One region of the Trichococcus flocculiformis genome, then DNA from elsewhere that is predicted to be linked to it. Evidence: riboswitches for the same ligand, from Rfam matches in the RefSeq annotation. Region 1 holds a riboswitch; each other region holds the start of a gene.
What was found. Region 1 has a riboswitch for lysine ahead of dapD (2,3,4,5-tetrahydropyridine-2,6-dicarboxylate N-acetyltransferase). Riboswitches for the same ligand answer to the same signal wherever they lie in the genome.
Positions count from the first base shown of each region.

Region 1 (3,731 bases):
TGACGCCGACGCCGGCTTTACGCGCGAGGTCGATGCAGAAGTTCCAATCATCGTCGCCGTATTGCTCGGGAATGCGCGGGAACAGGTAGAAGGCACCATCCGGATTGTTCATCTTCAGACCAGCAGCAGTCAGACCTTCCAACAGGATGTCCCGGCGTTTGCGGTAGGCGGCTTTCATCGTGGCTGTCACTTCATCGCCGTCGCGGAAGGCCACGCCAGCCGCCATTTGTGCAGGCGTGGAACCGCATGTGACCAGACTTTGGTGATATTTCAAAATTTCGCGGATCAAGTCTGCTTTGGCAGCGACAAAGCCGACGCGCCAGCCGGTCATCGCATAGCTTTTCGAAGTGCCATTGATCACGATCGACTGCTCAGGGATAAACTCGGCAATGGATGTATGACCACCGTCGTAGGTCAGTTCGCTGTAGATCTCATCGCTTAGCACGAAAACATCATATTTCCTGATGACCGCGGCCAATGCTTCGACTTCTTCTTTTGTGTAAGTCGCGCCGGTCGGATTGTTGGGATAGGTCAGCACGATCATCTTCGTTTCCGGATTCGCATCCAACGTAGTCGTCAGGTCCTCCGGTGTGATCAGGAAGCCGGTCTCCGAAGTGTCGATCTTGACGCTGTGCCCGCCCGCCAAATGCGTAACGTATTCATACTGCGGAAAAGCAGGCGATTGGATGATCACCTTATCGCCCGGGTTCATCAGCGCGAACATCGAGGCAGTAATCGCTTCCGTTGCGCCGACCGTCAGGACGATGTCGGTCTCCGGGTTGTAGTGCAAGCCGTATTTCCGCTCCATGAATTTTGCGATTTCCTTGCGGGTCTCGAGAACACCGGCAGAAGGGGCATAGTGCGTTTGATTCTGGTTCAAAGCCTCTGTGGCGGCAGCCTTGATGAAATCCGGCGTATCGAAATCAGGTTCTCCCATCGTGAAACGGATCAGGTCCTTCACATCACTGATGGCGGCGTCAAAGTTACGGATGGGCGATCCTTTCAGTTGCTTGACAAAACGATTCGTTTCTCTACTCATAATTTATTATCTCCTCCGGATGAAATATCCTTGATCTAATGTATAGCCGAACATGCGCCAACCGACTGCTGACGTCCAAACTCATGAAAATAACATAACACGATTGCAGGCGTATTTCTATGCAAATTTGTATCCTCCGGGCTGAAAATTAGAAATTCGCGAGTTTAATGAGCGTTTTCACATAGGGGCGGCCGATCCTTCCCGGCACTTTCCGATCCGGAGCCCCGTTCGTATCCAAACAATTACCTCAAAAACACGCAAAGGACAAGCGGAAAGAAGCTTCTGTGCCAGAGCGGTTGACAGGATTGCCGGATAAGTGTACGATTAGAAAAATAAATGAATCGCCAAGCGAAAAGAGGTCGCGGCTGGTCAAGAGTACCGCAAGGGAAAGGGACGGTCGCCGAAGCATGCGAATGCTGGACCCAGGTTGAACAAATGTGGGGCTGTTCCATTGTCGTTGCCCGATGACAAAGGATTGCGCTTTAGCTTGGTTGGGCGAATGCAGGTCTCCGTAGCCGTAAGCACTCGCTTACCGCTATTTTTTTTGCATTTCAGGAACAAACGGTCGTCCGCCGCATAGGGCAAAAATAGGCTGGCATGCTATAATGGGCATGTTGGAACAGAAAAAAATGATCGGGAGGAAACATAAAATGAGCGAACTATTATTGACAGATGCTTATGAAATCGCTGCTTACATCAAAGCTGCCGAAAAGCAAACACCTATAAAACTTTACATCAAGGGGGATTTTGAAAATCCTGCCTACGAAGGCTTGAAATTCTTCGGAAGCGGAGACAGCTACACAGTCTTCGGAGACGCTTCAGCGATTTATCCTTTCTTGGAAGCAAACAAAGACAAGATCAAGGATCAAGTCATGGAATACGACAGACGCAATTCTGCGATTCCGCTGTTGGACACTACCAAAATCGATGCACGCATCGAGCCTGGCTCATTCATCCGTGATCATGTAACAATCGGCAAGAGCGCTGTGATCATGATGGGGGCTGTCATCAACATCGGCGCCGTCATCGGCGAAGGCACAATGATCGACATGGGCGCAGTAGTCGGCGCACGCGGCACGATCGGCAAAAACTGCCACATCGGAGCAGGCGCAGTGGTTGCAGGTGTTCTTGAGCCACCATCGAAATCACCAGTCATCATCGAAGACGGTGTTTTGGTCGGCGCGAACGCTGTCATCATCGAAGGCGTGCACATCGGCGAAGGCGCTGTTGTCGCAGCAGGCGCGATCGTATTGGAAGACGTACCGGCTAACGCGGTAGTTGCGGGATCCCCTGCAAAAATCGTGAAGATGAAGGACGAAAAGACAAGCGAAAAAACTCAATTGTTGGCTGACTTAAGAGACTAATAACTACACGCGGAGGGACCAGGTGAACAGCATGCAGATTGCAGAATTATACGATACGGTGAAAATGATCCGAAGGGAACTCCATCAGATTCCGGAGATCGGTTTCGATCTGCCGCTGACTTCGGAATACGTCCGCCAGAAGCTGGTGGCGTTCGGTTATGAACCGATCAGCACCGCCGAAACGGGCTGGGTAGCAGTTCTGGAGGGTAAGTCCCCGGCAGCGGTTGCTTTCCGTGCGGACATGGATGCCCTTGAGGTAACCGAGGAAACTGGAGCGGATTTCGCTTCCCTTCACCCTGGAAAAATGCATGCGTGCGGACACGATGGGCATATGGCCCTGTTGTTGGGTTTCGCGAAATACCTGAAGTCCCTGCCGATGCTGGAAAAATCAGTCGTTTTGGTCTTCCAGCCCGCTGAGGAAGGGCCAGGCGGTGCGAAATGGATCATGGATTCTGGTATCCTGCAGGAGTTGCAGGTCGAAAAAATCTACGGTTACCACCTGTATCCGAGCCTGCCGGAAGGTATTCTCGGCTTGGCCAAGGGTCCATTGATGGCGCGCAACGGTGAATTCGACATCACGCTTGAAGGCGTCAGCTCGCATGCCGGGCAGCCGCACTTCGGCAAGGATGCCTTGATTGCCGCCGCGCAGATCCTGCTTTCGGTCCAGAACATTCTGGCCCGCGATCTCGATCCGCTGCAACCAGCTGTCGTGAACATCGGTACGCTGCATGCCGGGGAAGCCCGCAATATCGTGGCCGGAAAGGCTGAATTGACAGGGACGATCCGGAGTTACGACAAGGCGGTCTATGCTTCCATCAAGGAACGCCTTGCCGACATCTGTGCCGGCATCGAGCGTTTGAGCGGTGTCATCTGCACGTTGGATATCCGCGATTTCTATCCGGAAGTCACAAACGATGCGGACATGATCGGCACCTTGATGGACGCTTTGCCGGTCGATGCCTACGAGGTCGTCAAACCATTGATGCTGGCCGAGGACTTCGCTTTCTACCAAGAAAGCATCCGCGGCGCCTTCATCCTGCTCGGTACCGGCCGTCCCGACATGGGTTGGACGCATCCGCTCCACAGCAGCCGCTTCAACTTCGATGAGAAGGTGTTGCTGAAAGGGATCGCATGTTACGACCTGATCCTGGAAAAGGAAGGGCTGAAGGGCTGAAAGCCAACAGCAAATCACCGAACACATAATAAGACCAAAAAGCACCCTCACTGGGGTGCTTTTTGCTTTCGAGGCGGATGATGATTGCCGTCCTCCGGCGAGGGGGGGTCGCCGGAGGACAGGACCGCATTCAGACGTGCTCCTCCGACTAGCA
Region 1 covers NZ_OY759718.1:2,228,010-2,231,740, reverse strand. Annotated here, with positions in the region: gene ACKPCD_RS10680 (aminotransferase class I/II-fold pyridoxal phosphate-dependent enzyme) at 1-1,039, opposite strand, end outside; lysine riboswitch at 1,385-1,530, shown strand; gene dapD (2,3,4,5-tetrahydropyridine-2,6-dicarboxylate N-acetyltransferase) at 1,690-2,403, shown strand; gene ACKPCD_RS10670 (M20 metallopeptidase family protein) at 2,435-3,577, shown strand.

Region 2 (3,731 bases), 390 kb from region 1:
CGAGCAGGCAGCAAAAGAAAAAACAAGGATAATGAATGCGGGAGGCCAGCTGGCGCAAGCGAAGCTGGCCGAAAGAAACCGAACTGGATTCAGCTGTTTTTCTCCGGTGAGTTCTGATGCGGCCGGAGGAGACGCTTAAATGGGGCTCCTGAACTCAGGTGAAGCAATCTTCACCTGAGGAGGCAACCCGAAACCAAGTTTTCCTCCGGCGAAGCTCCTCTTGGCCGGAGAACACGAGCAAAAATGATAGCCGAATTTCCGCCGTAGCCCTGTAAGCAGAAAAAAATAACGTCCAAGCGACCAGTGTAACGCTGCTGGCCGCTTGGACGTTATTTATCTTATCGTGCTTCATCGAGAAGCCAGCAGACTACGGCCTCCCGTTTGGTGCCTAAGCGTTTTCTTGGTAAAATAGATACAAACGGGTGGTCGAACAAAATCAGCTGAAAAAGCCGCTGCCTTATCCCGGATTAGAAAGCGTGCCGGTGAAGAGAGGGGGTTTGATGATGAAAATCGACAGAATTGAAATTGGGGAAGTGGCCATCCCGCTGCGGACGCCATTCAAAACAGCGTCGCGCACGGTTGATGCCGTGAATAACATCCTGATCCGCATCGTGACGGACAGCGGTACTGCAGGCTATGGGGAGGCACCACCGACAGCCTTGATCACCGGCGAAACAAAGGCTTCCATCCGCGAGGCCATCATGCAATATATCGCTCCGAGCATCATCGGGATGGAAATTTTCGACCTGGATACCATCATGCAAAGGCTGCATGCCAGCATCGTCAACAACACATCAGCTAAAGCTGCCGTTGACATGGCTGTCTACGACTTATATGCCAAAACGCTCGGCCAACCTTTGTACAAAGTACTGGGCGGAGCGAAACGGAAAATCGAGACTGCCTACACCATCAGCGACAATCCCATCGATGAGATGCTGCGCGACAGTATGCAGGCCGTTCAGGACGGCTTCAGCATCCTGAATGTGAATGTCGGTAAGCAAAGGCTCAAAGATGTGGATAGTTTGCTGGCTATCCGCAAGGCCGTCGGACCGGGCATCCGTATCCGGGTCGAGGCAAATCAAGGCTGGAGCCCCCAGGATGCGATCCGCATCATCAGTCTGCTGGAGGATAAGGACATGCAGACCGAGCTGGTGGAACAGCCGGTGAAGGCGCACGATCTGGCCGGCCTGAAATTTGTGAAGCAACATGTCCAAACACCGATAGTGGCCGACGAGAGTATTTTTTCCATGAAGGATGCCCTCCATATAATCCAGACACAATCAGCCGACCTCATCAACATCAAACTGATGAAAACCGGAGGCATTCACGAGGCCCTCAAAATCTGCACCGTGGCGGAAACCTACGGGGTGGATTGTATGATCGGTTGCATGCTGGAAAGCAAGATTTCGGTCAGTGCAGCGGCCCATCTGGCAGCCGCTAAAAACTGCATCACGATGGTCGACCTCATTGGGCCGTCGTTCTACAAAATCGAATCCTATGAGGGCGGTCCGCTGTTCACCGGAGGCACAATCAAGCTGGGGGATGCGAACGGCATCGGCATCAGTGCCTTTCCGAAGGCCCATTTCAAAAAGCTTGTAGTCATAAAATAAAAGATTTTTCCAGAGCGGTCATGGAAGGGGATTTCCATGAAGTTGAGGGAGTTCTATGTGAAGCGAGCCATCGGTTTTGTCATTGTTATGCTTCTTGTACTGATTATTTTATTGGTAAATAAATATCTGCTGCATCTTTTCTGACAAATACAAAACCCCTTTCGGAAATAAAAATTATTCCGGAAGGGGTTTTTGGGTTGTTCTAGATCAAACCAACTTTTTTCATGGCTGCGGCCAAACGGTCGATGACTGCTTGATCGGCATCCGTCAAAGGCAGACGCATCGGTCCGACATTGAAGCCCAACAATTGCATTCCTGCTTTGACTGGAATCGGATTCGGCTCCACGAACAGGCAGTCGATCAGTTCTTTGTACTCGGCCTGCATTGCTGCAGCTTTTTTGATGTCGCCATCTAGCCAAGCGTGGGTCATTTCGGCTGTAGCTTTCGGTGCGATATTGGCAAGGACGGAGATGACGCCTTTTGCGCCCAAGCTCATCAGCGGGATGATCGTGTCATCGTTACCCGAGTAGATGTCCAAACGATCGCCCAAAAGACGCAGGTTGTCCACTGCCTGGCCGAAGTTGCCGGTAGCATCCTTCAACGAAACGATGTTGTCGATTTTCGCCAACTCCACCAAAGATTCTGGGGTAATATTCTGACCGGTACGGCCAGGCACATTGTAAAGGACGATCGGCACTTTCACGCTGTTGGCGATAGCTTTGTAATGTTCAATCAAGCCTTTTTGCGATGTTTTGTTGTAGTAAGGGGTGACGCTGAGGATTGCATCCACACCCGTTGCTTCGACAGCGCGCGTCAATCCGACGCCGTGGCGCGTATCGTTGCTTCCGGCACCGCCGATGACGGGTACGCGGCCATTGACTTTTTCGACAGTGAAGCGGATCAGATCCAGCTGTTCCTCATCCGTCAGCGTGGAAGCCTCTCCGGTTGTTCCTGCGATAATGATCGAGTCGGTTCCGTTCGCAATCTGGAACTCGATCAGTTCTTCCAATACCTCGTAGTTGATTTCTTGGTTCTCCGTATCTTTAAACGGCGTAACAATAGCGACGCCTGAGCCTTCAAAAATAGCCATGCTTATCTTCCTCCTGAATTCTGTGTTTTATTTATGAATAGACAAAAAACGACTATGAGCAAATGGTCTCATAGTCGTTCAAAACAGGCTGCTTAAGCTGAAACATTGCATCCAGATAGTGAATTCCACCAATTTGCCCCAACGTGAGAAGCTCACCGAACAAAGCTGGGCGGCTTTGTCCGACAGTGCCAGATTTATTCAACCTTGGCCCCAATACAGAGTATTTCGGCAGCAACACCTTTCAGGGAACCCCTTACTGATTGTTAACCGCGACCTCTTCATCACATCGAATCGTATTTTGTTAACTCCACACTATCAAATACAAATCAGTCTGTCAATCATATTCTGAGTGGATGCTGAGAAAATGCTTTGAAAAAAATGGCAAAAAAGACACATTCGGTGACAGTGCATCCGGATGCTCCGGGAAAGCATATGCGCCAGCAATGTGATAAAATCAGGTTGAGGGAACGCTTTCGAGGGAAGTCCAGAAAGGGATTCCGGGATGTTTTGTTGCAGGCCATCCGCGCAGAGTTTGTCTCCAGCGCACCGGCAAGAATTTGAGAGGACGTGAAAACTGATGAAGATAGAACATGTTGCAGTCTGGGTGGATGATTTGGAGCTGATGCGCGATTTTTATGTTCGTTTTTTTGACGGAAAGGCTAATAAATTATATCGGAATCCTGAAAAAGACTTCCAATCTTACTTCATTACCTTCCGTGAAGGAGCCCGTTTGGAACTTATGAAGAGGATGAATGTCACGGAACGCTATCCTTTTGATATGCTGGGCTGGGCGCATCTGGCTGTCTCCGTCGGCAGCAAGCAGAACGTCGACTTTTTCACCGACAGGCTCATCAAAGCGGGGTACACATGCAAAAGCCAACCGCGCGTGACGGGGGATGGCTACTACGAAAGCATGTTCCTTGATCCAGAAAAGAATGTAATCGAAATCACCATCTGAAAGAACTATGAGGCCGAAAATCAGGGGGGCTGCCATGATGAAAAGAAACCATCTATTTGCCGATCAAACGAAA
Region 2 covers NZ_OY759718.1:2,618,321-2,622,051, reverse strand. Annotated here, with positions in the region: gene ACKPCD_RS12400 (SDR family NAD(P)-dependent oxidoreductase) at 1-32, shown strand, start outside; gene ACKPCD_RS12395 (dipeptide epimerase) at 504-1,610, shown strand; gene dapA (4-hydroxy-tetrahydrodipicolinate synthase) at 1,813-2,700, opposite strand; lysine riboswitch at 2,841-2,987, opposite strand; gene ACKPCD_RS12385 (VOC family protein) at 3,278-3,658, shown strand; gene ACKPCD_RS12380 (DUF1345 domain-containing protein) at 3,693-3,731, shown strand, end outside.
Region 2: another riboswitch for lysine. It lies ahead of dapA (4-hydroxy-tetrahydrodipicolinate synthase); the one in region 1 lies ahead of dapD (2,3,4,5-tetrahydropyridine-2,6-dicarboxylate N-acetyltransferase).

Region 3 (3,731 bases), 690 kb from region 1:
GATGATGATGGCATCTTTTGTGTACCGGGTGATGCCTGTCATGATTTTGCGTATTTCAATGGCATTCTCTTTGCCCATCAACGCTCTTGGCGGCATATCTTCACCCGGGCGCGGCTTCTCACTGACGCCCGCGGAAATGATGATGATGTCGGCATCGGCGCAATCCGCGTAATCGCCGGCGTATATTTTACTGTTTGTCCGGTAGCTGGCGGCCAACGCATGGCGGTGGTCAAGAGCCTCGCCTCTTGCCGTGTCCTTGTTGCTGTCGATCAGGATGATATCGGAAAATAAGTTGAGGTGACTGCAGTCGGTCAATACCTGGGAACCGACATGGCCGACCCCGATGATGGCTAATTTTGTCTGGATCATAGGTCACATTTCCTTTCGTTTTGAGATGTTGTCATTTATGGCTTGGTGCATTTCCGCAACAGAATAGAAGGTTGGCTCCAGCACCATTTTTTCATCCTCCTGCTTGCGGCGATGGTTGTACCACAAGGTAGTCCAACCGGCAGCCTGACCGCCGATGATATCCGTTTCATACGTATCCCCGATGAAAAGCAGCTCGCCGGGAGTTGCGTTCAAAGACTCCTGAACATGCGCGAAGGCTTCGGCATAGGGTTTTGGGCAACCGATATTTTCGGAAATGAAGATGCGTGCTGGCGGCACCCATCGCTCCAGATTCAAGGCGTTGAATTTTTTCATCTGGTGTTTTTCAGGACCGTTTGTGAAGACGGCAATTGGTATATTTCTATTTTCCAGTTCATTCAAAAGCCGCTCGATACCGGGACTCAACACAATCTCCCCTTGCCTTTTTTGATAGGATTTCTGGAAGTGCATCGCTTCTTCGGCGGTGAGCGGAAGACCCAAGTCGGCGAATGTATGCTGTGTGCGCATGATGTGTGACTCGGCTAGCGTCAGCTCCCCGCTGGAGAATAGGTCGAAGGCGTTGTCACAATGCTCGCGGAAAAGAGCGAAGCTGGCTTCGTTACTGTAGTTGTTCCTAAAGCTGTAATCTGCCAATGTTTGGAAGAACGGCCTTGATGTGTCGTATAGGGTATCATCCAAATCGAATAGAATAGTAAACATTATTGAAACAGTTCCTCCCTTTTGTTATTAAAGTCAGTATAGCATCCAAAATCGGTATTTAAAATGAAATAAAACAAGGACAGCCAGTGCGTGAAGGGTACTGGCTGGCTGAGCAAAGCTCTTTTTGTTGCAAATTAAAATTACGTACAGTATAATAGCATACAATAATGTCATACGATCATACAATAATGGAAGAGGCTGCGGACATCAAGAGTAAAATGCCCATTTGAAAGGGGTGTTCGCCGAAATACAGCATTGGCTGTGTTGGGGTCAGGATTAAGAATCCTGGCACTGTCAGAACGATTTGCCCAAAATCGTTTGTGGAGTACTTTCGGTATTGCGGGCAGAAGGAAGCTGGATTATAGGGCCTTTTGCTTTATAGTCTATTTTTTTGCACAAAAACGGACTGAATTATCGTTGTTATGACGCTCTATGGGTAGAAAGGTGGACAAAAACGTAGTTGGACAAGAGGGTTGTTTAATTTTTTTGAGCATGTAAATAGGACTATAAACATTAGGAGGAACTAGAGATGAAAGTAAAAACATGGAAAACAACAATGGCGGCTTTGATGGGTTTGTTTATTTTAGCGGGTTGCGGTAACGGAACTACTGAGGATTCATCGGCAGCAGATGGTTCGGCTGAATCGGATGCATTCGTAGTCGGAATGGAAGCGGGATATCCGCCTTTTAACTGGACACAAAATGATGACAGCAATGGCGCAGTGAAAATTGATGGCGCTGACGGTTACGCAAATGGCTATGATGTTCAGATGGCCCAAAAAGTGGCGGACGGCTTAGGCAAGGAATTGGTCATCGTCAAAACAGAATGGGATGGTCTGGTTCCGGCATTGGTTTCATCTAAAATCGATGCAATCGTTGCAGGTATGTCTCCGACAGATGAACGCAAAGAAGCAATCGATTTCTCGGATTCCTACTATACAACTGAATTGGTAATGGTCGTAAAATCTGATGGGGCTTATGCAAATGCAACAACTTTGGCTGACTTCGCTGATGCAAAAGTCACTGCACAGTTGAACACGTTACACTATGGCGTCATCGATCAGATTGAAGGCGTGCAAAAGCAACCGGCAATGGATAGTTTCACATCTATGCGCGTCGCATTGGAGTCAGGCACAATCGATGCTTATGTCTCGGAACGCCCGGAAGCAATCAGCGCTTCAGCAGCCAATTCAGCTTTTAAAATGATCGAATTGGATCAAGCGGATACGTTTGAATTATCCGTGGCTGATTCAGAGATCGCAATCGGCTTGATCAAAGAAAGCGAATTGAAAGATCAGATCAACGAGATTCTGAGCGGTATCACCGAAGAAGAACGAATCCAAATGATGGAAGAAGCAATCAAAAACCAACCATCAGCTGAATAATTCTGGTGGATGGGACATCAAAAAGGGGCATAAATTAAATGGAGTTTAGTTGGGTTATCCGCATCATCGAAGAAAACTGGAGACAGTTTTTATCAGGTGCGTGGACAACATTATATATAGCTTTAATCGGGACCATCATTGGGTTGGGAATCGGTCTTATGATTGGTGTCATCCGTACGATTCCGGTTGCTGAATCGGGATGGAAAAAACATGTGTACAATGTGGTGAATTTTTTGCTGTCATGCTACATCGAAATTTTCCGTGGTACGCCGATGATCGTTCAAGCAATGGTCATCTATTATGGCGCGGCTCTGGCGTTTGATATTGACATGAACCGTATCTTCGCAGCGTTGCTTATCGTATCGGTCAATACAGGTGCTTACATGTCGGAGATTGTCCGCGGTGGAATCATTTCCATCGACAAAGGGCAATTCGAAGCAGCCCAAGCAATTGGGATGAACCACCTGCAAACGATGCGCAATGTCGTCATGCCTCAGGTCATCCGGAATATCTTGCCGGCGACAGGGAATGAATTCGTCATCAATATCAAGGATACGTCCGTGTTGAACGTCATCTCCGTTTCGGAATTGTTCTTTACGACCAAATCGATTTCCGGAAATAATTTCCGTTATTTCGAATCATTCTTCGTGGCTTCACTCATTTACTTCGTCATGACCTTCACGGTGACACGCATTCTGCGTGCCATCGAAAGAAAAATGCAAGGCCCTGATAATTATCAGATGATGGGTGCGGGTCAAGACCAATTGACTACACCAGAATTAATGGCTCGCAAAAAACAAGCAGAAAGAGACAGAGCAAATTAATTGCCACGGGAGGAATCATTTGATGGAAAAAGTAATCGACGTACAGCATCTGAAGAAGAACTTCGGTCAGCATGAAGTGCTGAAGGACATCGATTTCAGTGTGAATAAAGGGGAAGTTGTTTGTATCATCGGTTCATCAGGGTCCGGTAAATCGACGCTATTGCGCTGCATCAATCTACTTGAAAAACCGACAGCGGGAGAAATCATCTACAACGGCGAGAACGTTTTGGACTCGAAGCATGATATCTTCAAGTACCGCAGTAAATTAGGGATGGTATTTCAGCAATTCAATTTGTTCAACAATTTGGATGTGCTGCATAATTGTACTGTAGGACCTGTGAAGATTCTGAAAAAGTCCCAACAGGAAGCCGAAAAAATCGCCATGGGTTATCTGGAGCAGGTCGGAATGGGTAAATTCATCAATGCCAAACCGGAGC
Region 3 covers NZ_OY759718.1:1,542,970-1,546,700, forward strand. Annotated here, with positions in the region: gene ACKPCD_RS07465 (lactate/malate family dehydrogenase) at 1-369, opposite strand, end outside; gene ACKPCD_RS07470 (HAD family hydrolase) at 373-1,086, opposite strand; lysine riboswitch at 1,271-1,425, shown strand; partial or broken gene ACKPCD_RS07475 (ABC transporter substrate-binding protein/permease) at 1,643-3,294, shown strand; gene ACKPCD_RS07480 (amino acid ABC transporter ATP-binding protein) at 3,314-3,731, shown strand, end outside.
Region 3: another riboswitch for lysine. It lies ahead of ACKPCD_RS07475 (ABC transporter substrate-binding protein/permease); the one in region 1 lies ahead of dapD (2,3,4,5-tetrahydropyridine-2,6-dicarboxylate N-acetyltransferase).